Regions from separate parts of the Diaphorobacter sp. MNS-0 genome, predicted to be linked through region 3. Evidence: predicted binding sites of a transcription regulator. Region 3 holds the regulator's gene; each other region holds the start of a gene.

What was found. The regulator HrcA, encoded in region 3, represses chaperone genes, less so after heat shock. The targets are predictions, from matches to a motif close to TTAGCACTCNNNNNNNNNGAGTGCTAA.
Positions count from the first base shown of each region.
Region 1: a site for HrcA is predicted at 1,673-1,699, ahead of rpoH (RNA polymerase sigma factor RpoH). Genes of this name have one in related genera too.
Region 2: a site for HrcA is predicted at 3,291-3,317, ahead of K2L43_RS03715 (co-chaperone GroES). Genes of this name have one in related genera too.

Region 1 covers NZ_CP080761.1:3,174,886-3,185,320, reverse strand. The annotation lists gene K2L43_RS15210 (tripartite tricarboxylate transporter substrate binding protein) at 1-578, opposite strand, end outside; gene rpoH (RNA polymerase sigma factor RpoH) at 706-1,641, opposite strand; gene cutA (divalent-cation tolerance protein CutA) at 1,832-2,194, shown strand; gene ftsY (signal recognition particle-docking protein FtsY) at 2,245-3,393, opposite strand; gene K2L43_RS15190 (pitrilysin family protein) at 3,423-4,877, shown strand; gene K2L43_RS15185 (pitrilysin family protein) at 4,893-6,275, shown strand; gene rsmD (16S rRNA (guanine(966)-N(2))-methyltransferase RsmD) at 6,272-6,895, shown strand; gene coaD (pantetheine-phosphate adenylyltransferase) at 7,041-7,538, shown strand; gene K2L43_RS15170 (putative zinc-binding metallopeptidase) at 7,539-8,639, opposite strand; gene K2L43_RS15165 (BON domain-containing protein) at 8,731-9,045, opposite strand; gene K2L43_RS15160 (bacterioferritin) at 9,145-9,690, opposite strand; gene K2L43_RS15155 (hypothetical protein) at 9,713-10,105, opposite strand; gene K2L43_RS15150 (DUF1328 domain-containing protein) at 10,161-10,325, opposite strand.
Region 2 covers NZ_CP080761.1:768,521-778,955, forward strand. The annotation lists gene K2L43_RS03705 (GGDEF domain-containing protein) at 1-919, opposite strand, end outside; gene groL (chaperonin GroEL) at 1,190-2,824, opposite strand; gene K2L43_RS03715 (co-chaperone GroES) at 2,915-3,205, opposite strand; gene K2L43_RS03720 (bifunctional nicotinamide-nucleotide adenylyltransferase/Nudix hydroxylase) at 3,416-4,450, opposite strand; gene K2L43_RS03725 (cysteine hydrolase) at 4,506-5,363, opposite strand; gene K2L43_RS03730 (DUF1328 domain-containing protein) at 5,430-5,615, opposite strand; gene metK (methionine adenosyltransferase) at 6,397-7,578, opposite strand; gene K2L43_RS03740 (lysophospholipid acyltransferase family protein) at 7,711-8,586, shown strand; gene K2L43_RS03745 (lysophospholipid acyltransferase family protein) at 8,583-9,455, shown strand; gene K2L43_RS03750 (alpha/beta fold hydrolase) at 9,501-10,430, opposite strand.
Region 3 covers NZ_CP080761.1:983,648-994,082, reverse strand. The annotation lists one part of gene K2L43_RS04750 (IS3 family transposase) at 1-721, opposite strand, end outside; AL1L pseudoknot at 615-731, opposite strand; one part of gene K2L43_RS04750 (IS3 family transposase) at 721-1,009, opposite strand; gene K2L43_RS04745 (hypothetical protein) at 909-1,595, opposite strand; gene hrcA (heat-inducible transcriptional repressor HrcA) at 2,270-3,274, opposite strand; gene K2L43_RS04735 (NAD kinase) at 3,303-4,199, shown strand; gene recN (DNA repair protein RecN) at 4,202-5,866, shown strand; gene rapZ (RNase adapter RapZ) at 5,870-6,733, shown strand; gene mutY (A/G-specific adenine glycosylase) at 6,844-7,917, opposite strand; gene K2L43_RS04715 (dynamin family protein) at 7,914-9,896, opposite strand; gene mutM (bifunctional DNA-formamidopyrimidine glycosylase/DNA-(apurinic or apyrimidinic site) lyase) at 9,990-10,435, opposite strand, start outside.

The sequences.
Region 1 (10,435 bases), 1.7 Mb from region 3:
ACCGGTGCAATGCCGGTGCGCGCCTTGAGCAGCTCGGTGCCCAGGTGGCCTACGGTGCCCACGCCGGGGGTGCCGTAGCTCCAGCGGTCGCCCGCGGTGCGCGCGGCCTGCAAGAAGGCGCGTGCGTCGGCGCCCGCGGGCACGTCGGGCTGGTTTACGGGAGCGGTCAGGACCAGGGGCGATACGCCGATCAGCGACAGCGGCGCGAAGTCCTTCATGGGGTCGTAGGGCACGTGCGCGTTGAGCAGCTTGGCGATCGTCAGGTTGCCGTTGATGAACAGGCCGATGGTGTGGCCGTCCTGCGCCTTGGCGACCGCATCGGCGCCGATGTTGCCGCCCGCACCCACCTTGTTTTCCACGACCACGGGTTGGCCCAGGGCCTGGGACAGTGGCTCGGAGAAGGTGCGCGCCGTCAGGTCGGGCGAAGAACCCGGTGGGAAGCCCACGATGATGCGCAGGGGCTTGGCGGGCCAGCCGGGGGTGGCGGGCGCGGCATCCTTCTGGGCCACGGCGGCGCCGCAGGCCGAAGCCAGGGCCAGTGCCAGCAGGCCGCGGCGGGCGAGGGGGTGGGGGAACATGGGTGGCGATCTCCAGGTCTGGGCCGGGCAGCCAGGTGCGGCCCCGCCGGCAAAGAAAAAGGCGCGTAGCCGGTGAGGGCTGCGCGCCTGGATTATCTGCCCGCGATCCGGGCTGCTGGGCGAAGGCTCAGGCGTACTCGGCCAGCGCCTTCTTCATCTTTTTCATGGCGGCCACCTCGATCTGGCGGATGCGCTCCGCGCTCACGCCGTACTCGGCCGCCAACTCGTGCAGTGTCATGCCGCCCGAGCCATCGTCGTTCACCTGCAGCCAGCGCTGCTCCACGATGCGGCGGCTGCGTGCGTCCAGGCTGTCCAGGGCGGTGGCAATACCGTCCGTGGCCAGCGCGTCACGCTGGCGCGACTCGATCATGGCGGTGGGCTCATGGCCCGCGTCGGCGAGGTAGGCGATGGGGCCAAAGGCCTGCTCGCCGTCGTCGCTGGGAGCGGGGTCCAGCAGCACGTCGCCACCGGACAGGCGCGTTTCCATCTCGATGACTTCCTCGCGCTTCACGTTGAGCTGCTCGGCCACCAAGTCGATCTCGTGGTCGGATAAGGTCTCGCGGTGCGTGTCGGCGTCCAGCGCGTCGGCCTTGAAGCCCTGCTTCATGGAGCGCAGGTTGAAGAACAGCTTGCGCTGCGCCTTGGTCGTTGCCACCTTGACCATGCGCCAGTTCTTCAGGATGTACTCGTGGATCTCGGCCTTGATCCAATGCATGGCGTAGCTCACCAGGCGAACGCCCTGGTCAGGGTCAAAGCGCTTGACGGCCTTCATCAGGCCCACGTTGCCCTCCTGGATGAGGTCGCCATGCGGCAGGCCGTAACCCAGGTACTGGCGCGAGATGGACACGACCAGGCGCAGGTGCGACAGCACCAGGCGGCTGGCAGCCTCGACATTGTTGTCATCCTTGAGCTGGCGCGCGTAGCGCTGCTCCTCCTCCTGCGTGAGCAGGGGAAGGCGGTTGACGGCGGAGATATAGGCGTCCAGGTTGCCCAGCGGGGGAACCAGCGCCCACGGGTTCGCGGGCGAGAGGGTCGTCACGGAGGTTGCAGTCTGGAGTGCCATATCGGTAGTCCTTTCTTCCATGCAAATCATATTAGCACTCCATTGGATAGAGTGCTAAAGGCATAGTTCCCCTACGGATGTAGGAAATAACCACCAAGAGGCGCAACGACGGCCCTTAAAACGCAGGTGCGGCTGCTTCCCCGCGCGTCAAGGGCCGTTGTGCAGTTACGCCTTGTGCCAGACTTCGATCATGACATCTTCCCCAGACGCCCAGATCGCCGTTGTGACCACCACCGTGGGCGACGCCGCCGCCGCACACCGACTGGCCAGCGGCGCTGTCCAGGCGCGCCTGGCCGCCTGCGTGCAGGTGGAGGCCATCACCTCGCACTATGTCTGGCAGGGGGTGCAGCAGGCGGAAGCAGAGTGGCGGCTGGTGTGCAAGACGCTGTTGTCTGCCGCGCCCGCCTTGCGGGACTGGCTGCGTGCCCAGCACCCCTACGAAGTGCCGCAACTGCTCACCCATGCCGTGCAGGCAGAGCAGGACTATGTGCTGTGGGTGGCGCAGCAGGTGGACCCGGCCTCGATAGCCGGGCCTGCTCAAGCGCCGCGTTGAAGCAATGGCTGGCGGATGCCGCCTGCATCCGCCCACAGGGGGTAACTATCTCAGGTCAGCAGGGCCTGGGCGAATTCGCGTGCGCTGAAGGTCTCCAGGTCTTCCACTTTCTCGCCCACGCCAATGAAGTACACGGGCACGGGCCGCTCCTGCGCGATGGCGGCCAGCACGCCGCCCTTGGCCGTGCCGTCCAGTTTGGTGACGATCAGGCCGGTGAGTTGAAGCGCGTCGTCGAACGCGCGCACCTGCGCCAGGGCGTTCTGGCCGGTGTTGCCGTCGATCACCAGTAGCACCTCGTGCGGGGCGCTGGCATCGGCCTTGGTGACCACGCGGCGGATCTTCTTCAGCTCTTCCATCAGGTGCAGCTGCGTAGGCAGGCGGCCGGCGGTGTCCACCAGCACCACATCTTTGCCGCGCGCGCGGCCGGCGGTAACGGCGTCAAAGCTCACGGCGGCAGGGTCGCCCCCTTCCTGGCTGACGATCTCCACCGTGTTGCGCGTGGCCCAGACACCCAACTGCTCGCGCGCCGCGGCGCGGAAGGTATCGGCGGCGGCCAGCAGCACGCTCTCGCCATGGTCGGCCAGGTGCTTGGTGAGCTTGCCGATGGAGGTGGTCTTGCCCGCGCCGTTCACGCCGGCCACCATGATCACGGTGGGTGTGTGCTCGCCGATCACCAGCGGCTTTTCCAGCGGCCGCAGCAGGTCGGCCAGCGCATCGGCCAGCAGTCCCTTTACGGCAGCAGGCTCGGTGGTCTTGGTCTCTTTCACGCGGCGCTTGAGGTCCTCCAGCAGGTGCTGTGTGGCTTTCACCCCGGTGTCGGCCATGAGCAGGGCTTCCTCCAGTTCGTCGTACAGCGCGTCGTTGATCTGCGTGCCCGTGAAGACGGTCGCGATGCTGCTGCCGGTCTTGCGCAGGCCGGATTTCAGCCGGTCCATCCAGCCCTGGCGTGCGCCCCCGGGCTTCGGGGTGGGCTCGGGGACGGCAAGGGGCACGTCGATGGCTGCGGGGGCGCCGGCCGAAGGGGCAGCCGGCTCCGCCACGCTGGTGGCGCCTGCGCCAAAGGGCTTGCGCAGCCAGCCGAATGCTCCGCCACTGGCGGGGGCGTCGGCTGCGGGCGGCGCCGCAGGGCTGGCCACGTCCTCGGGTGCAAGGGCGGGTTCGGCGGGGGCGGGCGATTTTTTCTTGAAAAAACTGAACATTGGCGGGTTCTTAGAATCGCAGCCATTCTATGAAACGCGCTATCACCCTTGTGGGCCTGCTGGCCTGTCTGCACGCCTGGGCGCAAAACCCGGCGCATGTATCCCAACCTGCTGCGTCTGCCGCGGCGGCGCACGCCCAGGCCACCACGGCCAGCGGTGCGCAGCAATTCACCCTGAAGAACGGCATGCAGCTCATCGTGCAGCCCGACCGGCGCGCGCCCACGGCGGTGCACATGGTCTGGTTGCGCGTAGGCGCCATGGACGAGGTGGACGGCACCTCGGGCGTGGCGCATGTGCTGGAGCACATGATGTTCAAGGGCTCGAAGGCCGTGCCGCCGGGCGAGTTCTCGCGCCGCGTGGCGGCGCTGGGCGGGCAGGAGAACGCCTTCACCAGCCGCGACTACACCGGCTACTACCAGCAGATCCCGGCCGGGCGGCTGGCCGACGTGATGCAGCTCGAATCCGACCGCTTCGCCCACAACCAGTGGCCCGACGCGGAGTTCACCAAGGAGATCGAGGTCGTCAAGGAAGAGCGCCGCATGCGCACCGAGGACCAGCCGCGCGCCGCGCTCATCGAGCAGCTGTTCGCCTCCACCTTCATCGCTTCGCCCTACCGTCGCCCGGTGGTGGGCTGGATGAGCGATCTGGACTCCATGACCCCCGACGACGTGCGCCGCTTTTACCGCGACTGGTACGTGCCCGGCAATGCCGCCGTGGTGGTGGCGGGCGACGTGGACCCGGCGCAGGTGCTGGCCCTGGCGGAGAAGACCTACGGCACCATTCCCGCACGTGCCCTGCCGGCGCGCAAGCCGCGCACCGAGCCGGCGCAGCAGGGCCTGCGCCGCATCGCCTTCAAGGCGCCGGCCGAGCAGGCCTACGTGGCGCTGGCCTTCCGCGTGCCGGGTGTCACGCGCCTGGAGGACATGACCGATGCCGACCGTGACGGCCTGGCGCTGCTGGTGCTGTCGGCCGTGCTCAGCGGCTACGACGGCGCGCGCCTGGAGCGAGCCCTCACGCAGGGTGCGGACCGTGTGGCCGACGGCGCGGACAGCCAGGCGTCCATCCTCGGGCGCGGACCGGCGCTGTTTCTCATGACCGGCGTGCCCGCCGCGGGCAAGACCTCGGCCCAGGTCGAGGAGGCGCTGCGCGCCGAGGTGGCCCGCGTGGCGCGCGAGGGCGTGAGCGAGGCCGAGCTCTCGCGCGTGAAAACGCAGTGGGCGGCCTCCACCATCTACGCGCGCGATTCGCTTTACAGCCAGGCCAGCGATCTGGGCAGCAACTGGGTGCAGGGCCTGCCGCTGGACGCGGACGAGCGCATGCTCAAGCTGCTGCGCGCGGTCACGCCGCAGCAGGTGCAATCCGTGGCGGCGCGTTACTTCGGCGACGATCAGCTCACCGTTGCCACGCTGCTGCCCCAGCCCGTGGCGGCAGGCACCAAGCGTGCCGCCCCAGCACCCGACGCTGCCGGTGGCCGCGTGCATTGAGCCAAGGTGTCAGCGATGTACAAAACTCTTAAAACGATAGCTGCTCGCGCCTTTCTGATAAGCGCTGGAGCCATTTTTTATACCCAATCCGCGTGGGCGCTGCTGCCCATCCAGCACTGGACCGAGCCCAGCGGCGCGCGCGTGTGGCTGGTGGAAAGCCCGGCCATTCCCATGGTGGATGTGCAGGTGGACTTCGATGCCGGCGCGCGCCGCGACCCTGCGGCCCAGGCGGGCCTGGCCGCGGCGGCCGCGCTCATGAGCTCCAAAGGCGTGACCGCGGGCGGGCCGAACGAGCCCCCGATGGACGAGAACGACCTGGGCGAGGCCTGGGCCGACCTGGGCGCCAGCTTCGAGGCGGGCGCCGAGCGCGACGGCCTGGCGTTCTCGCTGCGCTCGCTGACCGAGCCCGACTTGCTGGACCGTGCCGCGCGCCTGGCCGCGCGCCAGCTGGGCCAGCCCAGCTATGCACCGGACGTGTGGCAGCGCGAGCGGGCGCGCTGGAGCGCCGCCATCAAGGAGGCCGACACACGCCCCGGCACCGTGGCCAGCAAGGCCTTCAACGCCGCAGTGTTCGGCGGCCACCCTTACGGCCAGCGCGCCACGGCCGAGACACTGAACAACATCCAGCCGGCCGATCTGCAGGCTTTCCATGCCCAGTACCTGCAGGCCTGCCGTGCGCGGGTGAGCATCGTGGGAGCCCTCACGCGTTCCCAGGCGCAAACGTTGGTGCAGACGCTGCTGTCGCGCCTGCCTGCGCCCCAGGCCGGGGCCTGCGCGCCGTTGCCACCCGTGGCCGAGGTGCAGCCGCTGGCACGCGCCGTGCAGGTGGATGTGCCCTTCGCTTCGGCACAGGCCCATGTGCTCATCGGCCAGCCGGGCTTTGTGCGCCGGGATCCGGACTTCCTCGCGTTGCTGGTGGGCAACCACATCCTGGGTGGCAGTGGCTTCACCTCGCGCCTGACCAATGAGGTGCGCGAGAAGCGCGGCCTTTCCTACAGCGTGGGCAGCAGCTTCTCGCCTGGCCTGAACGCCGGGGCCTTCGTCGTCGGCCTGCAGACCCGGCCCGATCAGGCCGCCCAGGCCGTGCAGGTCACGCGCGACGTGCTCGCGCGCTTCGTGGCCGAAGGACCCACCGAGGCCGAACTGCGCGCCGCCAAGGACAACCTCGTCGGCGGCTTTGCACTGCGCATCGACAGCAACCGCAAGCTGCTGGCCAACGTGGTCAACATCGCCTGGAACGACCTGCCGCTGGACTACCTGGAGCACTGGACCGACCGCGTGGAGGCCCTCACCGTGGCCGACATCCGCGCCGCCCTGCAGCGCAAGCTGCAGCCCGAGCGCATGGTGACCGTCATCGTGGGCGCGCAGCCGGCCGCCACGGCAAAGGCCCGGCCATGAACCGGCGCGCCGCGGCGCCAGCCGCCCCGCGCACAGCCCGGCGTTCGGCAGTGCGTGCGCCCGCCAAGGGCGCCGGCGAGGTGCGCATCATCGGCGGGCAGTGGAAACGCACGCGCTTGCCCGTGCTGGACAAGCCCGGACTGCGCCCCACGCCCGACCGCGTGCGCGAAACGCTGTTCAACTGGCTGGGCCAGGACCTGACGGGCTGGCGCTGCCTGGATGCCTTTGCCGGCACGGGCGCCTTGGGTTTCGAGGCCGCATCGCGCGGCGCGGCCAGCGTGCTGCTGGTGGAGGGCGACGCCGCACTGGCCGCACAGCTGGAGACGCTGCGCCAGCGCCTGCAGACGAGCGCCGTGCGCGTACATCGGGGCGACGGCGTGGCCGCGCTGCGCCAGTGCGCGCCGGCCAGCATGCACCTGCTGCTCATCGACCCGCCGTTTGGCGGCGAGCTGTTCGCCCCCGCGCTGCAAGCAGCCGCACAGGCCGTGGCGCCCGACGGCTTCATCTACCTCGAGGCGCCCGCAGCCTGGACGCAGGAGCAGCTTGGCCCGCTGGGGTTGGTGCTGCACCGGCACCTGAAGGCGGGGGCCGTGCACGCGCACCTGCTCCACAAAGCCTGATTGCTATTGATATAGGAGCTGCTAGCGCTTGTTGGTAGGGCGCTGAAGGCTGATTTGGCTTCAATCGCCCATGGGCAGGCCTGCGCTGCATAATCCGCCCCACGGAGCCCGTGCGGGCTCCGCCACTGCAAGGAGACCCCACGCCATGGCGCATGTGCTCGCCGTTTATCCCGGAACCTTCGACCCCATCACGCTGGGGCATGAGGATCTGGTGCGCCGCGCGGCAAGACTGTTCGACCGCGTAATCGTGGCCGTGGCCATTGCCCACCACAAGAAAACCCTGTTCAGCCTGGACGAGCGCATGGAGATGGCGCGCCAGGCGCTTGCCGACTGTCCGCAGGTGCAGGTCGAGTCCTTCGAGGGGCTGGTGACGGAGTTCACTGCCGCGCGCGGCGGCACGGCCATGGTGCGCGGGCTGCGCTCGGGCACGGACTTCGATTACGAGTTCCAGCTTGCCGGCATGAACCGCGCGCTGGTGCCCGGTGTCGAGACGGTGTTTCTCACACCCGCGAGCCAGTACCAGTTCATCAGCAGCACGCTGGTGCGCGAGATCGGCACGCTGGGCGGCGACGTGGCGCAGTTTGTCTCGCCCGGCGTGCACGAGCGCCTCTTGCACAAGCTGGGCCGCACCGCCGCGGCGTGATCAGCGCCGCGCCACGGTGTCGTGCACGAAGCGCAGCTTGCGCAGCGCGCCCGTGGACAGGGCAAACGGATAGGCATCGCGCTGGCCCATGCTGCGGTTCAGGCTGTTGAGCAGCAGCGTCAGCGGCATCCACGCCGAGACCATGGCATCAAAACCGGGCGCCGGCTGTGCAAACGGGTCGGGCATGGCGTAGTGCTGCGCGTGGTCGGGTGTCGTGCCGGGAATGGCCATGCGGGTCTGAAAGCTGGCGGCCGTCTCCAGCAGATCGACCAGGTGCAGGTAATGCGCCCACGTCTCGGCCCAGTCCTCCCAGGGGTGCGCGGCGGCATAGGCGCTGACGTGCTGCGGCTGCCATTGCGCAGCGGGCAGGGGGGCACGCTGGTAGTGCGCCTGCAGCGCCTGGGCGTAGTCGCGCCGCTCGTCGCCGAAGAGTGCGCGGAAGGCCTCCACATGCCCGGCGCGCAGCACCAACTCTTCCCAGTAGTAGTGGCCGGATTCATGCCGCAGGTGACCCAGCAGCGTGCGGTAGGGCTCATGCATGGCCTGGCGCCGGCGCGCGCGCTCGTCGTCATCGGCCTCGGCCACGTTGAGGGTCACGACACCCTGGGCATGCCCCGTCATGACGGGCGGCGCGCCCGCCACGTCCGCCAGGAATTCATACACCGGCCCGGGCTGCTGCGTGCTCAACAGTCCCAGGCGCGCCAGCGTGTAGAACAGGTGCCGCTTGGCGCTCTCTATCTGCGACCAGCGGCGCAGGTTGTCGGGCACGGACAGGTCCGGCAGCACGCGCGTCCGGCGGCAGGCGGCGCACAGCCCGCCATGCGCCTGGGCATCTGCGGCCGGTAGCGCAAAGGTGCAGGCGCCATAGGTGGTGCGGTTGGTGCATAGCTGGTACTGGGCCGGCGGCGCAGCACCGTCGCTGCCGCGTGTAGTAACGCGCTGCCAGGTGCGCGACAGGGCGTGGTCGCCGTCGTCCGCAGGCGCGAGCGCCAACATGGCCATGTCTTCGGGAGAGAACGCCAGCGTGCAGCCGCAGTGCACGCATTGCACGCTCTCGAAGAACACGAGGGAGCCGCATTGGCCGCAGTGGAACAGTCGCATGCGTAGGGATTCTGACGCAGGTAGTGCGCGTCACCTGCCAGTGAAAAAAAAACGCCGCCCAGAGGGCGGCGTTCCTGCGCAGTCGTGTGCGTCACGGGCGCACGACGATGCTGTTGCGCACCTCGCGCACATGCTTGGTGTTGCGCGCGATGGCTTCGGCGCGGTCCTTCTCGGCCTGGGTCTTGGCAAAGCCCGAGAGCTGGACGGTGCCGTTCAGCGTCTCCACGCTGATGGCGGTGGCAGAGACGCTCTTGTCCTCTGCCATCTTGGCCTTCACGGCGGTGGTGATACCCGCGTCGTCCACGTAGGAGCCCACGGTTTGCTGGTTGCGTGCTACCGAGCAACCGGTGGAAACGATGGTGGCACCTGCAAGCAGGGAAAAGGCGATGGCACGTGCGTATTTCATGGTTGTGTCCTTGGGTTATGGTTGAAAACACGGGTGCTGGGATAACCCCGCTGCGGCCTGTTGCACCCTCCGGTGGCCTCAACGGTTGGGAAAGGGAGGCTAGCGGTGCAGCCAGTCCTTCAGTTCATCCGCATGCTCCTCCTCGTCGGCCAAGATGCCTTCGAGCATGCGCCGCGTGGTGGGATCCTTTTCGCCGATCAGCTGGATCATCTGGCGATAGGCCTCCACGGCGATGCGCTCCGCCACAAGGTTGGCGCGCACCATGTCTTGCAAATCGGACGACTCATCGTATTGCGCATGGCTGCGCGACAGCAGCGTAGAAGGGGAGAAGTCCGGCGATCCGCCCAACTGCACGATGCGTTGGGCGAGCAGATCGGCATGGGCTGCCTCCTCGTTGGCGTGCACCAGGAACTCTGCCGCGATCGCCGGCGACTCGCGGCCGTCCGCCGTGAAATAGTGCCGCTTGTAGCGCAGCACGCAGACCAATTCGGTCGCCAGAGCGTCGTTGAGCAGGGCAATGATGGCATCGCGGTGTGGGCCGTACGCGGGCGTGACTGCGCCTTCGTCCAGATCCGCGGTGGCTGCCTGGCGCAGCGCGGCTTCGTCAAGCTGAAGCGGGCTGGCGTGGGTATCGCTGTGCATCATCGGGTCGGTTCCTGCGGTGGTCTCAATAACGCTCGCTGCGGTGCCGTGTCCACATCAACGCAGTGGCAAAGGCGGCGCCCACGGCTGCGGCGATCAGCAGGGACTTGCCGGGTTGTTCGGTGACGTAGCGGTTCGTGGCGTCCGCAGCCTGGTGGAACTGGCGCCGAGCGCGTTCGCCGGTGTGCGCGCAGTACGAAATGCCGCGCGTGGCCAGGTCCTGCGCCTTGGCGGCCAGGTCGTCGATCATCGGGTCCACGCCCTCTTGCATGCGCTGCATGCGGGTCTCGGCCTTGTCGATGGACTCATTGGTCATCCGGCGGGTGGACTGCAGTGTTTCGGACGCCTTGTCGAACACGCCTTCGGCCACGTTGTGCGCCGTCTCTGCCGCCTTCTGGGTGGTGGTTTGGATCGTCATTGGGGGATTTCCTTTCTGTGGTGGCATCTGCCTGGCGGGCCAGGTTGATGGGGCGTCAGCCCCTCTTCAACAAGCTGAGCACGAAGGTCACAACAGCCATGATCACGAACACGAAGAACAGGATCTTCGCGATGCCCACGGCACCGGCGGCGATGCCGCCAAATCCGAACAGGGCGGCCACCAACGCGATGACCAGGAATACCACTGCGTAATGCAACATAACCAGCTCCTTGTTTTCGGCGCGGTGCGCCGGGTGGTTGCGAATGCGCCTGAGCACATGGCTTGACTGTAGGGAGGCTGGCGTTGCATGAGTGCCGGTGGCTGGCGCAC
Region 2 (10,435 bases), 220 kb from region 3:
GCAGGGTCTGGGCGCTGCGTGGTTCGATGTCGCTGAGCAGCAGCAGGAACTCGTCGCCGCCCCAGCGCGCCAGCACATCGGTTTCGCGCACATTGGCGCGCAGGGCGTCGGCGAACACCCGCAGCACATGGTCACCCATGGCGTGGCCGTGGTGGTCGTTGACGCGCTTGAAATGGTCCACATCGATCATGGCGAACAGCAACGTGCCCTGCCCGCGACGGCGCCGCCGGCACTCCAGCTGGATCAGCTCGACCATGGCGCGGCGGTTGTACAGGCCCGTGAGCTCGTCGCGCATGGCCAGCGCCCGGTTTTCCGCGAGGGCTTCGGCCAGCGCCTCACGTTGCCGGTCCAGGCGCTGGCGCATCTGCTGCACGCGCAGGTTCACCACCATGCACCCGGCCAGCACGATCAGGATCATGGCTGCGTAGGCGCCATCCATGACGTCAAAAGTCGTTCCGTAGAAACGCGGCGAGACGACCACAGCCACCGAGAACGCCGCCATCGCGTAGAGCCCGATGCCCACGACCTGGCGCGGCGGCAGGCCCAGCGCACCGAAGAACAGGATCATGGCCAGCACGGAGGGCACCACGCCTCGGCCTTCTCCTGCCAGCACGTAGGCCACGGCGCCGCTGGTGATGGTCCACGCCATTTGCACCAGGGTCAGAGACGGATCGCGCAACCGCTCGGACCAGCCGGTGCGGATCAGCAGCGTGATGACTGCGAGCCCCCCCACCGAAAGCGCCGCCCACCACCGCACAGCGTCCAGGTGGTGGTTTGCGCTGGGGTGGTGCAGCAACAGCATCACCAGGGCGCTGGAGCTCATCAGCAGCAGCGCGAGCAGCGCCATGCCGACGCGCACACGCCGGTAGGGGTCGCGGGAGAGGAGGCAGGGAAAGAGACGGCGAGGGGTCGTGTGCATGGCGGAGGCTCCTGCGCAGGGCCGTGCGATGGCGGTACGGCCAGAGTGAACCGCTAGCAATGAATTACTAATATTTACATATAAATACAATTATGCGAGGAGCGCAAAGCTTGCTTTTGCGTAGGGGTATTGGGGGACGGCAGGCCAGATCCGCGCGCGGTGCGCCGCGGAAGGTCACCCGCCACACACGCAGGCGAAAAAAAACCCGCAAGCACTGCTTGCGGGTTGGGTGCTGCCTGCGCCATCAGGGCGCAGGCGGGGCCCAGGCAATTACATGCCCATGTCACCCATGCCGCCGGGCATGGCGGGGGCTGCGGACTCGTCCTTCGGCGCCTCGGCCACCATGGCTTCGGTCGTCAGCAGCAGAGAGGCCACGGAAGCGGCGTTCTGCAGGGCCGTGCGGGTCACCTTCGTGGGGTCCAGGATACCCATTTCCAGCATGTCGCCGTACGTGTCGTTGGCGGCGTTGAAGCCGTAGTTGCCCTTGCCGTTGAGCACTTCGTTCACCACCACCGAGGGCTCGCCACCAGCGTTGGCCACGATTTCGCGCAGCGGAGCTTCCACAGCCTTGAGCACCAGCTTGATACCGGCATCCTGGTCGACGTTGTCACCCTTGACCTTGTCGCCCACGGCTTGCTTGGCGCGCAGCAGGGCCACGCCGCCACCGGCCACAATGCCTTCTTCCACGGCAGCGCGGGTGGCGTGCAGGGCGTCTTCCACGCGGGCCTTCTTTTCCTTCATTTCGACCTCGGTGGCGGCACCCACCTTGATCACGGCAACGCCGCCGGCCAGCTTGGCCACGCGCTCTTGCAGCTTCTCACGGTCGTAGTCGCTGGTGGCTTCCTCGATCTGGATGCGGATCTGCTTCACGCGGGCTTCGATGTCCGCAGCGGCGCCAGCGCCGTCGATGATGGTGGTGTTTTCCTTGCCCACTTCGATGCGCTTGGCCTGGCCCAGGTCGGCCAGCGTCACCTTCTCCAGCGTCAGGCCCACTTCCTCGGCGATCACCTTGCCGCCCGTCAGGATGGCGATGTCTTCCAGCATGGCCTTGCGGCGGTCGCCGAAGCCAGGCGCCTTCACGGCCACGACCTTCAGGATGCCGCGGATGGTGTTCACCACCAAAGTTGCCAGGGCTTCGCCTTCGACATCTTCAGCAATGATCAGCAGAGGACGGCCAGCCTTGGCAACTTGCTCCAGGGTAGGCAGCAGGTCACGGATGTTGCTGATCTTCTTGTCGAACAGCAGCACGAAGGGGTTGTCCAGGATCGCGGACTGCTTCTCGGGGTTGTTGATGAAGTAGGGCGACAGGTAGCCGCGGTCGAACTGCATGCCTTCCACGACGTCCAGCTCGTTTTCCAGCGACTTGCCGTCTTCCACGGTGATCACGCCTTCCTTGCCCACCTTGTCCATGGCGTCAGCAATGATCTTGCCCACGGACTCGTCGGAGTTGGCGGAGATCGAACCCACCTGGGCGATTTCCTTGGAGGTGGTCGTGGCCTTGGAGGCCTTCTTCAGCTCTTCCACCAGGGCCGCCACGGCCTTGTCGATGCCGCGCTTGAGGTCCATGGGGTTCAGGCCGGCGGCCACGTACTTGGAGCCTTCGCGCACGATGGCTTGGGCCAGCACGGTAGCGGTGGTGGTGCCGTCACCAGCGATGTCGTTGGTCTTGGAAGCCACTTCCTTCACGAGCTGCGCGCCCATGTTCTGCAGCTTGTCTTTCAGTTCGATTTCCTTGGCCACGGACACGCCGTCCTTGGTCACCGTGGGGGCGCCGAACGAGCGCTCCAGCACCACGTTGCGGCCCTTGGGGCCCAGGGTCACCTTGACCGCGTTGGCCAGGATGTTCACGCCTTCAACCATGCGAGCGCGGGCTTCGCCGCCGAACACTACGTCTTTTGCTGCCATTTTTGGCTCCTACAAATTTGAATCAAATGGGCTGCCAACGCTGGTCTATCAAGCGCAGGCAGCTATGAAAAATGAGTTGACCAGAAGGGATTACTTCTCGACGACCGCGAACAGGTCGTCTTCCTTCATCACCAGCAGCTCGTCGCCATTGACCTTCACGGTCTGGCCGCTGTATTTGCCGAACAGCACGCGGTCGCCGACCTTCACGTTCAGGGCGATCAGCTCGCCCTTGTCGTTCTTCTTGCCAGGGCCAACGGCCAGCACTTCGCCTTGATCGGGCTTTTCCGCAGCGTTGTCGGGGATCACGATGCCCGAGGCGGTCGTGGTTTCGCTTTCGATACGTTTGACGATCACGCGATCGTGCAGGGGGCGAAGATTCATTGCATCTCTCCTGATAACAAAAAGGATTGCGACATCAAACAACGCGCCCTCAACGCGGGCGCAGGGAACTGACACAGCGGTGTTGTTAGCACTCATCTGTTTCGAGTGCTAATGATAGAGGCATTCGTGACAGTTTCAAGGCCGCAGTGTCGGCAGGGCCTGCGATCAAGGTGCTGGACTGCGGAGGGCAGCCGCACTTCTCCGTCCGCCTCAGTGGACTGTGAGGCGCAAGAAGTGGTCCAGCATGTGAAAGTGGTCTTCAAAGAACGCTTCTTCCATGCCCGCGAGCCGGTCGATGGCCACCCACTCGGCATGCGCCGCGTCGTCAGCCGCCTGCACCGGGGGCAGCGGAGCGTCCTGCAGGTCGAAGTAGTGCGCGTGGGTGATGGTGCGGCCGCGTTGGCTGCGGTCGGGGTGGTCGAACACCGTCACGCTGCGCAGCGCCGCGCGCAGTGTGGCCTCGGGCAGGGCGCAATTCGTTTCCTCTGCCAGTTCACGCAGGCAGGACTGCCACAGCGTCTCGCGTTGTTCGATGAAGCCGCCGGGCACCGCCAGCAGGCCACGCCCTGGTGCGTGGGCGCGGCGGATGAGTAGCACGTGGTCCTGGCAGCGCAGTACCGCGTCCACGGTCACGAACACGGGCGGGTAGGGCGCCGTTGCCCAGGCGGCGCGGTAACCGCGCAGCATCTGCCATTCCTGCTGCAGTGTGGCGAAGTGCGGCGTGTGGGCGAATTGCTCCAACAGCGCTTGCGTGGCGGGCGGCAGCATGGGCGCCAGCGGCTGCAGCGCATGGGCCACGGTGGCGGGTGTGGCGCCGAAGTAGGCGTCGCGGATGGCGGTCGCGTCGATGCGGCCCTGGCGCTCCATGCGTATCAATTCCCAGCCCGGAAAGGCGCTGAGGTAGCTGCTCGTGGCGTCCTTGAAATGGCCTACCAGTCCTACGCGCGCCTGCGGCGGGCTGTGGCGCGCCACCGCGTTGCGCACAGCCTCCACCCACACCGCCTCGTTGTAGTAGTCGCGCACCGGCAGCACGGTGAGGCGCGTGCGGTCGCCCTCGGGCAGAGCACCGCGCAGCATGGCTTCGCGTTCGTGCCAGGTGAACGGGTTCTTGGGTGTGCGCGCCTGGAAGGCCGAGCCGACGATGACGATGACCTGCCGCGCCTGCACCAGCGCTTCGCGCAGCAGGGCGAGATGGCCGGTGTGGACGGGCTCGAAGCGGCCGATGAGGATGGCGGTGTCGTACATGCGGCGATTCGTGTGTTCTCAAAAAAGTGAGCTGCTCGCGCTTGATGGATAAGCGCTAGAGGCAAATTTCGCTTGAAGTCGCCAGCCGTGCACCCTGGGCGTGCATCGCTTCCAGGAAGGCCTCATGCTGCGCCTCGAAGCCGGCCACGGGGCTCATGCAATCGGTGAGCAGCACCAAACGCCGCGGGCTCCACCCGGGGTGCAGGCGGGCCAGGTGCTGGATGATGTGCTCGGTAGTGGCGCGCACGCAGTGGCTGCTGGCCTCGCCTGCGATGAGCAGCAGGTCTGCGCTGGCCAATTGGTCCAGCAGCTGGGTGTTCAGGGTGGTGTGCGGGTCGGCCGCGTCGGGTACTTCGGCCTGCACGGCGCTGTAGTGCTCGGTCCAGGGGCTCATGCCCTTGAAGACGGACTGCACGGCGCGCACGCGATGCGCCTGCCAGTCGCTGCACGCGGCCAGCACGTCGGTATGCACGCCATGGCCCCAGCTGCCGATTTCGCAATGCACGGGCCAGACCATGAGGGTGTAACGGCCCTGGGTTTCCAACGTGTCCAGGTAGTCCAGTGTGCGCGCCAGCGCCGCAGGGTCACGCGGCGCAAACGCACCCGCGCGGACCTGCGCAGCGGTGATGGCGGTGAAGGGCGCCACCGCGCCCCCGTCGCTGCGCTGCCAGTAGGCAGGGTGCGCCACGTCGTACCGCTGGTGCGAGTCGAGGGTGACAGTGATGTGGTCGATACCTGCCCCCTGCGCGCGGATGAACGCTGCCAGGCGCTGCATGTCCGCATGCGCGCCGGGAACGGGCAGCGCCGGGGTGGTTACCGCGCCGCTATGGGGATCGCGCGAGTGCCACGCGGCGGGCAGATCGCAGAAGTCGTTCTGGGGATCGATGGCGAGCAGGTGAACGGTGCGGGTCATGGCGCGGATGCGAGCGTGCAGGGCCTGCAGTGTAGGCAACTGCGGGGCCGCATCCGGCCGGCACCGCTATTTGATGGCTTTGCGCGCGGCCCCGATACCCAGCAGCGCGAGCACCACGAACAGCACGGCCAATACCAGGAACACCACGAACAGCACCTTGGCGATGGCGGCCGAGCCAGCGGCCACGCCGGTGAACCCGAGCGCGCCGGCAATGAGCGAAATGATGGCGAAGATGATCGCGTACTTGAGCATGGGATAGGCCTCCTTGGGATGGGCCGCCGGCGGGTGCGGCGGCTGGGCATCAGAGTAGGGGCGCTGGCGCAGGCACTCCGTCATCTGCCGAAACGGCAGCGTGTAGGAGGGTGTTGACAGTGCTGCCGGTTATCGCAGCGCATGCAGCGCCACGCCGCCGGCGATCGGCAGCAGCACGGCGCCCGTGCGTTCTGTAGCGGCCATTAGCAGTTCCCTTTCAGCATGATGGCAACCGTCCAGGCGCTGTACAGCCGCTGCAGCACACGCGGCGTGCCCGCCAGCAGCAGGAACAGGCTGGCGTGAACAGCGCATTCTTAGGCAGCCTGGACGCGCGGGCAGGGGGTGTATTGGAAAAAATGGTGTCTGCAAGGGCATACATGCGCGGCCTTGCCCAGCAGGGCATCGCTGCGGCCCTGCAGCAGGCCGCCGCCCTTAGCGCCGAGAATCTCCCGGCGCAGTAGCCACGCCTTCGCGGAACGCGTTATGGAAGTGGCGCTGGTCCTCAAAGCCCAGTTCCTGCGCCACCGCGGCCGGCGCACCTCCAGCAGCCAGCAGCGCGCGCGGCGTTGATACCCGCGCCTGCACAGGCTTACAAGCCGGCCGCTTGGCGCCGCGCGGCGGCGTACTGGTCTGCGTTCGCAACGCGGCGCGATATGAACTCCGCCCCCAAGCTCAGTGATTGCCTGGACGCAGACGTGGGGTTCAAAGCCCCGCCGCTGCGCGCAGCGCCTGGGCTTTGTGCCGCAAGGCTGCCGCACCCGCTGGTGGGGGTCGCCGTGCCTTACAGCCCGGCCGCTGCACGCAGCGCGGCAGCCTTGTCCGTCCTCTCCCAGGTGAACTCGGGTTCCTCGCGGCCAAAGTGGCCGTAGGCGGCGGTCTTCGCGTAGATGGGGCGCAGCAGGTCCAGCATCTGGATGATGCCCTTGGGGCGCAGGTCGAAGTGCTCCTGCACCAGCTGGGCGATCTGGTCGTCGGGGATCACGCCGGTGCCCTCGGTGTACACGGTGATGTTCATCGGGCGCGCCACGCCGATGGCATAAGCCACCTGGATCTGGCACTGGCGCGCCAGGCCGGCGGCCACGATGTTCTTGGCCACGTAGCGCGCAGCGTAGGCGGCGCTGCGGTCCACCTTCGTTGGATCCTTGCCGCTGAATGCGCCGCCGCCGTGCGGGCAGGCGCCGCCGTAGGTGTCCACGATGATCTTGCGGCCCGTCAGGCCGCAGTCGCCCTGCGGCCCGCCGATGACGAAGCGGCCCGTGGGGTTGATGAGGTACTTGGTGTCCTGCAGCCATTCCTTGGGCAGCACCGGCTTGATGATCTCCTCGATGATGGCCTCGGTGAAGCTGGCCTTCATTTTGGTCGCCGTCTCGCTCTGGTCGGGGCTGTGCTGGGTGGAGAGCACCACGGTGTCGATGCTGTGGGGCTTGCCGTCCACGTAGCGCATCGTGACTTGGCTCTTGGCGTCCGGGCGCAGGAAGGGCAGGCGGCCGTCCTTGCGCAACTGGGCCTGGCGCTCGACCAGGCGGTGCGCGTAGTAGATGGGCGCGGGCATCAGCTCGGGCGTCTCGTCGCAGGCGTAGCCGAACATCAAGCCCTGGTCACCGGCGCCGGTGTTCAGGTGGTCGTCGCTGGCGTGGTCCACGCCCTGGGCGATGTCGTTGGACTGCTTGTCGTAGGCCACGAGCACTGCGCAGCCCTTGTAGTCGATGCCGTACTCGGTGTTGTCGTAGCCGATGCGCTGGATGGTGTCGCGCGCCACCTGGATGTAGTCCACGTGTGCGTTGGTGGTGATCTCGCCGGCCAGCACCACCAGGCCGGTGTTGGTCAGCGTCTCGGCTGCCACGCGGCTGCGGGGGTCTTGCGTGAAGATCGCGTCCAGGATGGCGTCGGAGATCTGGTCCGCCACCTTGTCGGGGTGGCCCTCAGAGACCGATTCGGACGTGAAGAGGAAATCGTTCGCCATTTGAATAAACTCCGTGTTGTCAGCATTTGGGCGTTGCCCAGAGCCTCATGGAGCCTCGGCGAACGCTTTAGCAGTTGTGTTTAACGTCGCCCTGCAAGTTGCTCATTTAACTCGGCGACGACCGTCATTGTAATGTCATCCCTCTTTCGGCTCGTTTCCGCGCTGCCCTTGTGGTTGCTGCATGTCATTGGCGCGGCGCTTGGCTGGGTGGCGTTTTGCGCATCGCCCACCTACCGCCGCCGCTTCATCGACAACGCCGCGCGCGCGGGTTATGCCTTGCGTGACGTGCGTGCGGCCATAGCGCACGCGGGGCGCATGGTGGCCGAGGCGCCGCGTCTGTGGCTGTGGCCCGAGCCGCCGGCCTGCGAGATACGCGGGGCTGAATGCGTGCAACGGGCCTGGGGCCAAGGCCTCGGCATCGTGTTCCTCACGCCGCACATTGGCTGTTTCGAGTTGTCGGTGCAGGCGGCGGCGCGGCGCTGGTCGCCGGAGCACGGCCCCATCACCATCCTGTACCGGCCCGCGCGCCAGCGCTGGCTGGCCGAGGTGATGCAGACCGCGCGCAACCGCCCCGGCATCCAGGCCGTGCCCACCACGTTGCAGGGCGTGCGCCAGATGATCAAGGCGCTGCGGCGCGGCGAGGCGGTGGGCCTGCTGCCTGACCAGGTGCCGCCGCAGGGGCTGGGGGTGTGGTCGCCGTTCTTCGGCCGCCCGGCCTACACCATGACGCTGGCTGCGCGCCTGGTGCAGCAGACCGGTGCGGCGGTGATCCTGGCGCGGTGTGAGCGCCTGCCACGCGGACGCGGCTATGTGCTGCACCTGGAGGATTTGCCCCAGCCGCTGGCGCCTACACTCGACGCGGCCGTGCTGCAGCTCAACCAAGCCATGGAATACCTCATCCGCCAAAGCCCCGACCAATACCTGTGGGGCTACGCCCGCTACAAGCAGCCCCGCGCGGAGATGCATACCTCTGCCGGGGCCGATGCACCGCCGGAGGGCCGCGCATGATGGCGCGCGCGGGCATCGCGCTGCTGAATTTGCTGGGTCGCCTGCCGCTGCCGGCGCTGCGTGCGCTGGGGCGGTTCATCGGCCGGGTGCTGTTCGTGCTGGCCGTGCCGCGGCGCAGGGTGGCGCTGCGCAACCTGGCCTTGTGCTTCCCGGAGGTGCCCGAGTCGCAGCGCCGCGCGTGGGCGCGCGAGTCCTTCGTGGTGTTCTGCCAGACCTTCCTGGACCGCGGCTGGTTGTGGTCGGGCTCCGAGGCGCTGGTGCGCAGTCGCGTGAAGCTGGTGGGCGCGCTGCACGAGCTGGAAGGCGACACGCCAACCATCGTCTTCGCGCCGCACTTCTACAGCATGGACGCAGGCGGCCTCGCCTTGCCGCTGAACACACGGCGCGAGTTCACCTCGATCTTCGCCACCAACCCCGACCCGGTGTTGGACGCATGGTTCATGGCGGGCCGCCAGCGCTTTGGCAACGTGCGCATGCTCAACCGCGCCGACGGCGTGAAACCCATCATCTCGTGCCTGCGCAAGGGCGGGCTGCTGTACCTGCTGCCCGACATGGACTACGGCAGGAACGACTCGGTGTTCGTGCCCTTCTTCGCCATGCCGGACGCGGCCACCATCCCGTCACTGTCGCGCTTTGCGCGCCTGGGGCGCGCCAAGGTGGTGGCGCTGTACAGCCGCATGACGCCCGAGGGCTACGTGGCCGAGCTGACCCCCGCCTGGGACCACTTTCCCACCGAGGACCATGTGGCCGACACGGCGCGCATGAACCGCGAGCTGGAAGCCGCCATCCGCACCATGCCCGCGCAGTACTACTGGGTGCACAAGCGCTTCAAGACCCGCCCGGAGGGGCAGGATTCGGTGTATCAGTAAAAATGGCTCTGGCGCTTATCTGGTAGGCGCTAGCAGCTACGAAAATCATAGTGCCTGGCGAAGAAGATCCGCCAGGTTGTCGCGCACCAGCCCCGGCTGCTCGTGCACCACCCAGTGCGTGGCGCCCGGCACCTGCTGCACCTGCAGGCGTGGCACCCAGGCTTGGAGCCCCTGCAGCAGACCGGGCAGCAACGCGGGGTCATCCATGCCCCACAGCACTTGCGTGGGTACGGACACCTGCAGCATGTCGGCGGGCAGCGTGAGGGAGCGGATGTCCGGCGTTCCGTCGTCCCGGGCAGACGCGGGGCGCGGCGGCCGCAGCGGACTGGCACGGTAGTAGTTGCAAGGCCCGGCAAGCCCCGCAGCCCACTGCGCGCGGTAGTGCGCGCGCAGTGCAGGGGTGAGCCAGCCGGGCGCGCTGCCATCGGCGCGGCGAAAGAAGCCGAACAGGCGCGCGAAATCGTTCTCGGCCAGCAGCGACTCGGCATCGTGGCGGCACAGGAAGTGCATGTACGCACTGGCCTCCTGCTGCGCGGCACTGCCCTGCAACTCGCGCAAGAAGGCGCCAGGGTGAGGCGCGTTGATGACCATCAGGCGCTTGAGCAGTCCGGGATGCTGGTTGGCCAGGTTCCAGGCCACGGCCCCGCCCCAGTCGTGTGCCACCAGCGCCGCCAGCGGCGTGCCGGCACCGGCTTCCTGGGCGATCAGCGCGGCGATGTCCTGCACCAGATGTTTGGGGCGGTAGGCCTCTATTGCAGCCGGCGCGCTGGAGGGTGCATAGCCGCGCAGCCAGGGCGCCACGCAGCGGTAGCCGCCGTGTGCCGGATCGGCGAAATGGCCCAGCAGCGCATCCCAGATAAACGCGCCTTCGGGAAAGCCGTGCAGGAACAGCAGCACCGGGCGCCCCGGCATGCCGGCCACGCGGCAGTGCAGCGTGATGCCGTGCGGCAGTGTGTGGGTGATCGTCTCCGCCATACGCT
Region 3 (10,435 bases):
TTGTCATAGCTGTCTCCCCTGCTGCCCACCGAAGGTTGTATGCCCGCCTGGTCCAAGCGTTCGGTGTAGCGGATGCTGACGTACTGACTGCCCCTGTCGGAATGGTGCGTCAAGACATGGGCCGCTGGCTGGCGTTCGTACAGAGCCTGCTCCAGGGCATCGAGCACGAAGTCCGTCTGCATGCTGCGACTGACGCGCCAGCCCACGATGCGCCGAGCGTACACATCCACCACAAAGGCCACATACAACCAGCCTTGCCAGGTGGAGACATAGGTGAAGTCCGACACCCATAGCTCGTTGGGACGGCTGGCATGGAAGTGCCGGTTGACGTGGTCCAGCGGGCACGGGGCCGAGGTATCCGGCGTGGTGGTGCGCACCGCCCTGCCACGGCGTGCCCCTTGCAAGCCCATGGCACGCATCAGACGCTCGACCGTGCAGCGCGCCACCACGATGCCCTCGCGGTTCATCTGCAGCCAGACCTTGTCGGCTCCGTAGACCTGCCAGTTGGCGTGCCACACGCGCTGAATGTCGGCCTTCAAACCCTCGTCACGCTGGGCGCGTGCACTGCGCAGTTGCGCGTTGCGTTGCCGGGCTGCGTGGCGCCAGTAACACGACGGGGCCATCTGCAGCGCCCGGCAGATGGGCTCGACCCCGTAGTCATCACGGTGGCGGTCGATGTAGGCCTTCACGACTTGAGTCGGCGGTCGAGCTCCGCCTGCGCGAAAAACGCGCTGGCCGTCTTCAGGATGTCGTTGGCCCGGCGCAATTCTTTGACCTCACGCTCCAGTTCCTTGATGCGCTGCGCATCCGAGGTGGTGGTGCCGGGGCGCTGGCCGCTGTCGACCTCGGCCTTCTTGACCCAGTCGTTCAAGGTCTGTGGCACGCAGCCAATCTTGGGGGCAATCGATTCAATCGCTGCCCACAGCGACGGGTAGTCGGCTCGGTGCTCCTGCACCATGCGCACGGCGCGCTCGCGCACTTCCGGGGAGAACTTCGGTGACTTGTTCATAGCTCCATCTTCTCAAGTGTTGGAGCCTCCTCAAAACCCGGGGCGGTTCAGCAGCGGGCGCACCGAACAAGCCGCTCTTGCGCAAGTGGTCGAAATGCGTGGCCGGGTTCGGCACGTAGGTGATCCCCCACAGGTCCATGACCCAGCGGTATCGGTTCATCACGAACCATGGCTGCCCCGCTTTCTCCTGCGCCGCGATATAGGAGCCGAAGGTCTCGTCCTGACCTGCAATGGGCGGTTCGCACTGGTGACCACGCAGCGGGCATGTTGCCCAGCCCGGAAAAGCCGGAGGGCTGTCGCTGGTGTAGAAATGCTTGGGACTCGACTTGAAGAAGCTGGGTGACTTGATGCCCAGCTGACCGAGCTTGCGATGTTGCCTGCGGTAACGCGGCATGCGCCGCAACAGTTCCCAGGCCAGTCGCAGGTAGTCGTCGCGCGTGTAGCTGTCCAGCGGCTTGAGCGCCGGATACTGGTCCTGCTTGCGCCAGTTGGCGCCGGGTGCAAACAGCTCGTGCGACTCTTCATCACCCGCCTCGAAGCGCAGCCACTTGGGGCGGTCTGCGGGGCTTGAAGGCGTGCGGGGCATGGGTCCAATTGTCTTATGAATGGTAGGCCGTGTTGGACTTGAACCAACGACCAAAGGATTCAGGTTTGCATGAGTTTCCTCATTCCCTGGACTATCTCACCACCCTCGCCGCGAAATGCTGCGCGCGTTAGGGTGCCGGGCGCTCTTGGGGTGCTTATCGGATTGGCTCCTCACACCCTAGTCTCTGCACCTTCTCGCCTACCGGTCCTTCGACCTGCCTTCGGCGAGCTTGGCTCAGGATTGCCGGGCCATTGACTGGCTGACGGTTTCCCTGAGTTCACCCGGTTTTTCCATTGCCGCTTTCACGGCAAGGTCACCATTTCGATGAGTCCTCTGCTCTAACCAACTGAGCTAACGGCCCATTCATAAAACAACTTCAACTCTCCGCGTTTTCAGCGACCCCAAAGGCCGCCGAAAAACGCCATTTCTCCCTCAGTAGCAAGAACGTAGCAAGCGCCTACCCGCCAACTTCCTCGGTAGCAATCCGGCGAAATCGCCAGACCGCTGTAAGTGCTTGATTTCAAAGCGTTGGAATCAAGCAACCAGTCCGAAAAAAGTGACGGTTAATCGCTCTGGCCTCTTGATTATGAGTCCTCTGCTCTAACCAACTGAGCTAACGTCCCAGGGTGCACTGCCCTGCCTCGTAGGCGGCGCAGCGGCGCGTATTGTAGGGGCTACTTCCGGTGACTCAGGGCGTTGGAGACCAGCTTGGAGGTGATGTCCACGATCTGGATCATGCGGTCATAGGACATGCGCGTGGGGCCGATCACGCCCAGGGTGCCCACCACCTGACCGTCGACCTCATAGGGTGCACTCACCACGGACAGCTCTTCAAATGGCACCACCTGGCTCTCTCCACCAATGAAGATGCGCACCCCTTCTGCCCGGCTGGAAATGTCCAGCAGGCGCAGAATCTGGGTCTTTTGCTCGAACAGGTCGAACGCACGGCGCAAGTGGCTCATGTCGCTGGAAAAATCGCTCACGGACAGCAGGTTGCGCTCGCCCGAGAACACCACCTCGTCCTGCGACCCGGACATGGCCTCCGAGCCCACGCTCACCGCGGCCTGCATCAGCGCCGCGATTTCTCCGCGCAGCTTGTCCACCTCAAGCTTCAGGCGCTCGCGCACCTGCTCCATGGTGAGGCCCGCGTAGTTGGCGTTGAGGAAGTTGGCGGCCTCCACCAGTTGCGACTGGGAGTAATCGGCCTCGGTAAAGATCACGCGGTTCTGCACATCACCGTCGGGCGAGACGATGATCACCAAAAAACGCTTCTCGGACAGCCGCAGGAATTCGATGTGGCGAAACACCGAGGCGCGCCGCGGCGCCATCACCACACCCACGAACTGCGACAGGCTCGACAACAGGTGGGCGGCGTTGGCGATCACCTTCTGCGGCTGCTCGGGCATGAGCTGGACTGTCGGCAACTGCTCCTGCTGCACGGTGAGCATGGTGTCGACGAACAGGCGATAGCCCTTGGCGGTGGGCACACGGCCCGCGGAGGTGTGGGGGCTGGCAATAAGCCCCAGGTCCTCCAGGTCTGCCATCACATTGCGTATGGTGGCGGGCGACAATTCAAGCCCTGATGCCCGCGACAAGGTTCTGGAGCCGACTGGCTGCCCCTCGGCTATGTAGCGTTCCACCAAGGCCTTGAGTAACAACTTGGAGCGGTCATCAAGCATTGAATCATTTTAATGATGTAATTTCTGCATGAAGCCCATCTTCCGCCGCGTTGCAGTCATAGGCAAATACCCGGGGCCTGGCGCCGTTTCAGCGTCCGACAGCGCACGGCAGATCATCGAGAGCATTGCCCAGTTCGTCACCCAGCAGGACTGCGAGTTGACGCTGGAGGCCGAAACCGCCGCCCACACGGGCCTCACGCAATACCACACGCTGGATGTGGAGGGGATCGGCCGGCAATGCGACCTGTGCCTGGTCGTAGGCGGCGACGGCACCATGTTGGGCGTGGGCAGGCGGCTGGCCGGCTACGGCACGCCGCTGGTGGGCATCAACCAGGGGCGGCTGGGCTTCATTACCGACATTCCGCTGGAGGGCTACCAGGACGCGCTCACGCCCATCCTGCACGGAGACTACGAAGAAGACGTGCGCCCGTTGATGCAGGCTTGCGTGATGCGCGGTGGCGAGTGCGTGTTCGAGGCGCTGGCCCTCAACGACGTGGTGGTCAACCGCGGCTCCACCTCCGGCATGGTGGAGCTGCGCGTGGAGGTGGACGGCGTATTCGTTTCCAACCAGCGCGCCGACGGCCTGATCGTCGCGTCGCCCACCGGCTCCACGGCGTATGCCCTGTCTGCAGGCGGCCCGATGCTGCACCCATCGATCCCCGGCTGGGTGCTGGTGCCGATCGCGCCGCACACCCTGTCCAACCGGCCGATCGTGCTTTCCGACGCGACCGAGGTGGCCATTGAGGTGGCCGGCGGGCGCGACATCAGCGCCAACTTCGACATGCAGTCGCTCGCATCGCTGCAACATGGCGACCGCATACTGGTGCGCCGTTCCGCGCACCGGGTGTGCTTTCTGCACCCGCGCGGCTGGAGTTACTTTGCCACCCTGCGCAAGAAGCTGGGTTGGTACGAGGGAGGTTCCTGACCATGGCCCTGAGGCGGATCGCCCTGAGCGATTTCGTGATCGTGCGATCGCTCGAGCTGGACCTGCATGCCGGCTTCACCGTGCTCACCGGTGAAACCGGTGCCGGCAAGTCCATCCTGATCGACGCGTTGCAACTGGTGCTGGGCGCGCGTGCCGACTCCGGTGTGATCCGCGAAGGCGCGCAGCGCACCGACGTCTGCGCCGAATTCGACGGTGGCACCATCGCGCTGGCAGCCTGGCTGGACGAGGCGGGTTTTCCGCGCGACGACACGCTGCTGCTGCGCCGCACCGTCGATGTGCAAGGCAAGAGCCGCGCCTGGATCAACGGCATCCCCGCCACGGCAGCGCAGATGCGTGCCGTGGGCGAGCATCTGCTGGACATTCATGGGCAGCACGCCTGGCAGAGCCTGACGCGGCCCGACGCCGTGCGCGGCCTGCTGGACGCCTATGCCGGCGCGCAGGTGCAACCCTTGGCCGCGCTGTGGACGAGTTGGCGCGACGCGCAGCAGGCGCTGACCCACGCCCGCGCTGCCCAGGACACGCTGCAACAGGAACGCGAGCGCCTGCAGTGGCAGATCGGCGAAGTGGACAAGCTGGCGCCGCGCGATGGCGAATGGGAGGAACTCAATGCCGAGCATGCGCGACTGTCCAACGCCCAGTCGCTGCTGGACAACGCCCAGGCCGCCCTGAGTGTGCTGGAGGACGAAGACGCGGGCGGCGCGCTGCGGGCCCTGGCGCAGGCACAGCACCTACTGCAGGACTACGAGCATGTGGACCCGTCGTTTCGCACCATGAATGAGGTGCTGACCTCCTGCATCGCCCAGGCGGGCGATGTGGCGCACTCTCTGCAAAGCTACCTGCGCCACGCGGAGCCCGACCCGGATCGGCTGCAGCAGCTGGACGCCCGCGTATCGCAGTGGATGCAGCTCGCGCGCCGCTACAAGCGCACCCCACCCGAACTACCCGCGCTGCTGCAAGACTGGAAGGACACGCTGCACCGTTTGGACAGCGCCACTGACCTGGCCGCATTGCAGGCTGCCGAGCAAACCCATGGCGCCGCTTACCAGAAGGCCGCACGCGCCCTGTCGCAAAAGCGCGCCAAGGCTGCGCCGCTACTGGCGCAGGCCATCACCCGCGCCATGCAGGGCCTGGGCATGGCGGGCGGGCGCTTCGAGGTGCAACTGGACAAGGCCGAGCCTGGGCCGCATGGCATCGACCAGGTGGCTTTCCTGGTCAGCAGCCACCCGGGCATGACGCCGCGGCCCATCGGCAAGGTGGCGTCGGGGGGCGAGCTGTCGCGCATGGCGCTGGCGATCTCGGTCACCACCAGCGAACTGGGCGAGGCGCCCACGCTGATCTTTGACGAGGTGGACTCGGGCGTGGGCGGCGCCGTGGCGCAGACCGTGGGCCGTCTGATGCAGCAGCTCGGGACGGCCCGGCAGGTACTGGCCGTCACCCACCTGCCCCAGGTGGCCGCGTGCGCGGACCATCACCTTGTGGTGGCCAAACACAAGCATGCCGAGGGCACCACCAGCAGCGTGGCCGCCGCCAACGAGGAGGCGCGCGTGGCCGAGATTGCGCGCATGCTGGGCGGCGAGCGTCTGTCCCCTACCACCCTGGCGCATGCACGCGAGATGCTGCAGGGCGTCGCCAAACCCACACCCTGAGCCATGGATCTGGAAGTCGTCGTCATCACCGGTATGTCCGGCTCGGGCAAGTCCGTCGCGCTGCATGCGCTCGAAGACGCGGGCTACTACTGCGTGGACAACCTGCCGCCGGAACTTTTGACCTCCTTCGTGGAGCTGGAGCACGCGCACCACGGCCACCGCGTTGCCGTGGCCATGGACGTGCGCAGCGCCACCGCCCTGCCCCTGGTGCCGCAGCAGTTGGCCGGCCTGCGCGAGCAGGGCGTGCAGGTGCGCCAACTGTTCCTGGACGCCACCAACGACGTGCTGGTGCGGCGTTTTTCAGAAACCCGGCGCCGCCACCCTCTGTCCCAGGCCGAGATGCGCGAAGGTCCGCGCCCGCTTTTGCACACCATGCGGTTGGAGCGCGAGCTACTGGCCCCGCTGCGCGAGCAGGCACACGTCATCGACACCAGCACCCTGCGGTCCGCGCAATTGCTGAGCTATGTGAAGGACCTGCTGTCGGTGCCGCCGAGTCGGCTGACCCTGGTATTCCAGTCGTTTGCGTTCAAGCGCGGCATCTCCATGGATGCCGACTATGTGTTCGACGTGCGCATGCTGCCCAATCCCCACTACGAGCCGCTCTTGCGCGCCCTCACGGGCAAGGACGCGCCGGTCATCGACTACCTGCGTCAGCAGCCCGAAGTAGCGCTGATGCTGGCGCACATTGGCGACTTCCTGGACCACTGGCTGGACGCGCTGGCCCACAACCACCGCAGCTACGTGACCGTGGCCATCGGTTGCACGGGAGGACAGCACCGCTCCGTCTACCTGGTGGAGCAGCTGGCGGCGCGCTTCGAGGGCCGCTGGAATACGCTGCGCCGCCACCGCGAGCTCGACGGCATCTAGCATGCACCGCTAGGTGACAGCTATTGTTTTAGTAGCTGCTAGCGCTTGCTATTGAACGACTTGCAATAGTTTTCTACCGGAAGTCGCCTATCTACGGGCGCTACCAGCTCTCATTTTTGACAGTCGTCCCCAAGGGAGGCGAGCAGCTTGCGCACGGGCGCGGGCAGCCCCAGCGCCGGCCATTGCGCCGGAGCGAACCACCCCGACTGCTGCTCAGCGCAATGCGCGTCCGGCTGCGGCGTTGCATCGCGCGCCAGCACCGGATGCAGGTGCAGGTCGCGGTGCGTCAGCACGTGGGTAAAGGCCGGCAGATCCCGCGCATCGCAGCTGGCGTGCAGCTGCAGCGCCTCGTCCAGCGCCGCGCGGCTGTCATAGACCGGCGGACAGTACAGCCCCGCCCAGATGCCGGTGGACGGACGCCGCTCCAGCCACAGCCGGCCAGCACCATCCTGGCGCAGCAGCAGCCACCAGGCCTGCGCGCTGCGCTTGAGCTTGCGCGTGCGCACCGGGTAGTCCTGCGGGTTGCCGTCGCGGCGCGCCGCGCAGGCCTCTTGCAAGGGGCACAGCAGGCAGTTGGGGTTGCGGGGCAGGCAGATGCCGGCACCCAGGTCCATCAGGCCCTGCGTGTAGCGCGGCATGGCATGGGACAGGTCCTGCCGTGGCAGCAGCGCCTCGGCCTGCTGCCATAGCGCGCGCTCGTTCTTCGCCTCGGCCAGGTCGGCGCCGAACCCCAGCACCCGCGTGAGCACGCGTCGCACGTTGGCATCCAGGATCGGCGCCCGTGCGCCGAAGCAGAAAGCGGCTATCGCCCCTGCCGTGGAGCGGCCGATGCCCGGCAGGGCCGCCAGCTCATCCACCGTGCGGGGGAATTCCCCGCCGTGCTGGTGCACGACGATCTGGGCGCAGCGGTGCAGGTTGCGCGCGCGGCTGTAGTAACCCAGTCCGCTCCACAGCGCCAGTACCTCGTCTTGCGCCGCAGCAGCCAGTTGGCGCACGTCGGGAAAGCGCGCCAGAAAGCGCGCGTAGTACTCCAGCACCGTGGCCACCTGGGTCTGCTGCAGCATGATCTCCGACAGCCACACGCGGTATGCATCGCGCGTGTTCTGCCAAGGCAGGTGGTTGCGCCCATGCGCTGCCTGCCAGCGCACCACCTGGGTCGCCAGCTCTGCGGACGGACCGCTCATGACGCCGCGAGCGGCTGGGGTTCGGTAAGGGGTATGTCGATGTCCACGCCCTCAGGCGCTTGCGGCTGCCGCACGAGGTCGGAGGTCAGCTCCGTCAGCCGCTGCTCCAGTTCGGCGAGGTGCTGCTCGGCCTCTTCGATCTCGGCGATGCGGTCCACCAGCCCGTTGGCGGCCTGCTGGATGCGGTTCACCGCCTCGATACGCCGCGAGAAGCTGCGCTTGCGCTCACGCAGTTGCGCGTCCAGCTGCGCCGTGGCCGTCTTGCTCCACAGCTCCAGCTCGTTGGCCGCGGACTCGAACACGGTGCGCAGGCGCAGGCCCATGGCCCGCAACAAGCGCTGCGCGAACTCCGGCTGCGCCAGGCGCAGCGTGTTGCCCATGCCCACGTATTGCAGGTGCCGCTGCTCGATGGCCACGATCTCCTGCACATAGTTACCCAATTGGGGCGCCGCAGGTACTTGCAACGAGAACCCGAACTCCGTGTTGAGCTGGCGGAAGGTGCCGCCCAGCATGGCCTGGATCTCGATGCCCGTGGACTGCGCGGCCTCCATGATGGTGCGCACCTTGGCGAAGGTGTCGCCGTATACCTTGCGCACGCCCAGCTTGAGCCCCTTGGGCTGCAGCGCCTCGGTCAACTCCACCAGTTGCGCCTTGAGCGAACGCGGCCCAAGCTGGTGGAACACCTCGCGCAGCATCTTCAGGTGCACTGCCCGCACGGCCTGGATCTTGGCCGTGCTGGCTTCAAACTCCTGCTGCTCCTGCTCGATGCGCCCGCGCATGGCGTCGATCACCGAGGCATTCTTGCCGCGCAGGCTGCGCAACTCCAGCATCTGATCATCCAGATCGCGCCGGCGGATGTTGATCACCCGCCGCGTCTCGGACTGCAGGCTTGCCACGCCGCTGGCCACCGTGGCCCGCAGGATGGCCTGGCGCCGGCCCATGATGCCCTCGGCCAGCGCTTCCTCCAGCAGCGGCAGCCCGCTGGACTCCAGCAGGATGTCGTCACAGTTGATCTTGGCCACCAGGCCCTTCTGGGCCGACACGGGCACGACATGGCTGAGCGGCACGCCCAGCAATTCGGCCGATGTCTGGCGCTGGCGCTCCAGCTGCGCTTGCACTTGCGACGGGGAACTGAGCGTGTCCCACAGCGTGTCGATCTTGTTGAGCACCACCAGCCGCGCATCGGTCGCGTCTTCAGCCGTGCCCAGGTGGTCGCGCCAGATGGTCAGGTCCGAGCGCGTCACGCCCGTGTCTGCGCCCAGGATGAACACCACGGCGTGGGCCTGCGGGATGAGGTTGATGGTGAGCTCGGGCTCCGCGCCTACGGCGTTCAGGCCCGGCGTATCCAGAATCACGAGCCCCTGCTTGAGCAGCGGATGCGGAATGTTGATGACCGCGTGCCGCCACATCGGCACCTCGACCATGCCCACAGCGTCCAGCACGGGGTTCTCGTCGGCGGCCTCATCGCTCCAGAAACCCAGCGCACGCGCCTCATCCACGGACACGCGGCGCACTTCCGATACTTTTTCAAGCGCCTGGGCGAGTTGGGCCGGGTCGTCCATGTCCAACGGCACCTTCACCCAGCGGTCTGCCTTCAGGCGCCACTCGGCCAGCCCCAGGGACTGCATGCGCGTGTCGATAGGCAGCAGGCGCAGGCTGGGGGCGGTGCCGTTTTCATAGCCCAGCTCGGTCGGACACATAGTGGTGCGCCCCGCACTGGCCGGCATGATGCGTCGGCCATAGCCGGCGAAGAAGATCGCATTGATGAGCTCGGACTTGCCGCGCGAAAACTCCGCCACAAAAGCGACAGTCACCTTGTCGCTGCGCACCTGCTCTTCCAGCCGCTGCAGACGCTCCTCCACAGCCGCGTCCATGAGGTCGTGCGAACCCATCCATTGCCCCAGGCGCTTGAGCTGCTGGGCGAAAGCACGCCTCCATGCGCCGTGCTGGTCAAACTGTTCGTTGAATGAAGGTCCCACTTTGCTCCCGGATATCAATGCAAGCGCCCGCGTGGGCGGGAGATGGCGCAATATAGCATCGCCATTGCGCCGGTCCGCCGCCACGCGGCCCGGTCAGGCGCGCTGGCAGTGCGGACAGAAATAGGTGCTGCGCTGCCCCTGGCGCAACAGACGCACGGGCGTACCGCACTGGCGACACGGCAGGCCCGCGCGGCCATAGACATTGGCCTCCAATTGGAAATGCCCGGCGCTGCCGTCGGCGCTAGAGAAATCACGCAGCGTGCTGCCGCCCCGCTCCACCGCGCGCGCCAGCACCTCGCGGATTGCGCCGTGCAGGCGCCGGGCACGCTGGGGTCCGATCGCGCAAGCGCGGGTGGTTGGCCGGATGCCCGCGAGGAACAGCACCTCGCACGCATAGATATTGCCCACGCCCACGACCACCGTGCCCGCGAGCAGGAGTTGCTTGATGGGCGTGCGTTTGGCGCGCAGCCCCGCGTGGAAGGCCTCGAAGGCGAAGTCCTCGCCCAGCGGCTCCAATCCCCACCCATCGAGCAGCTTGC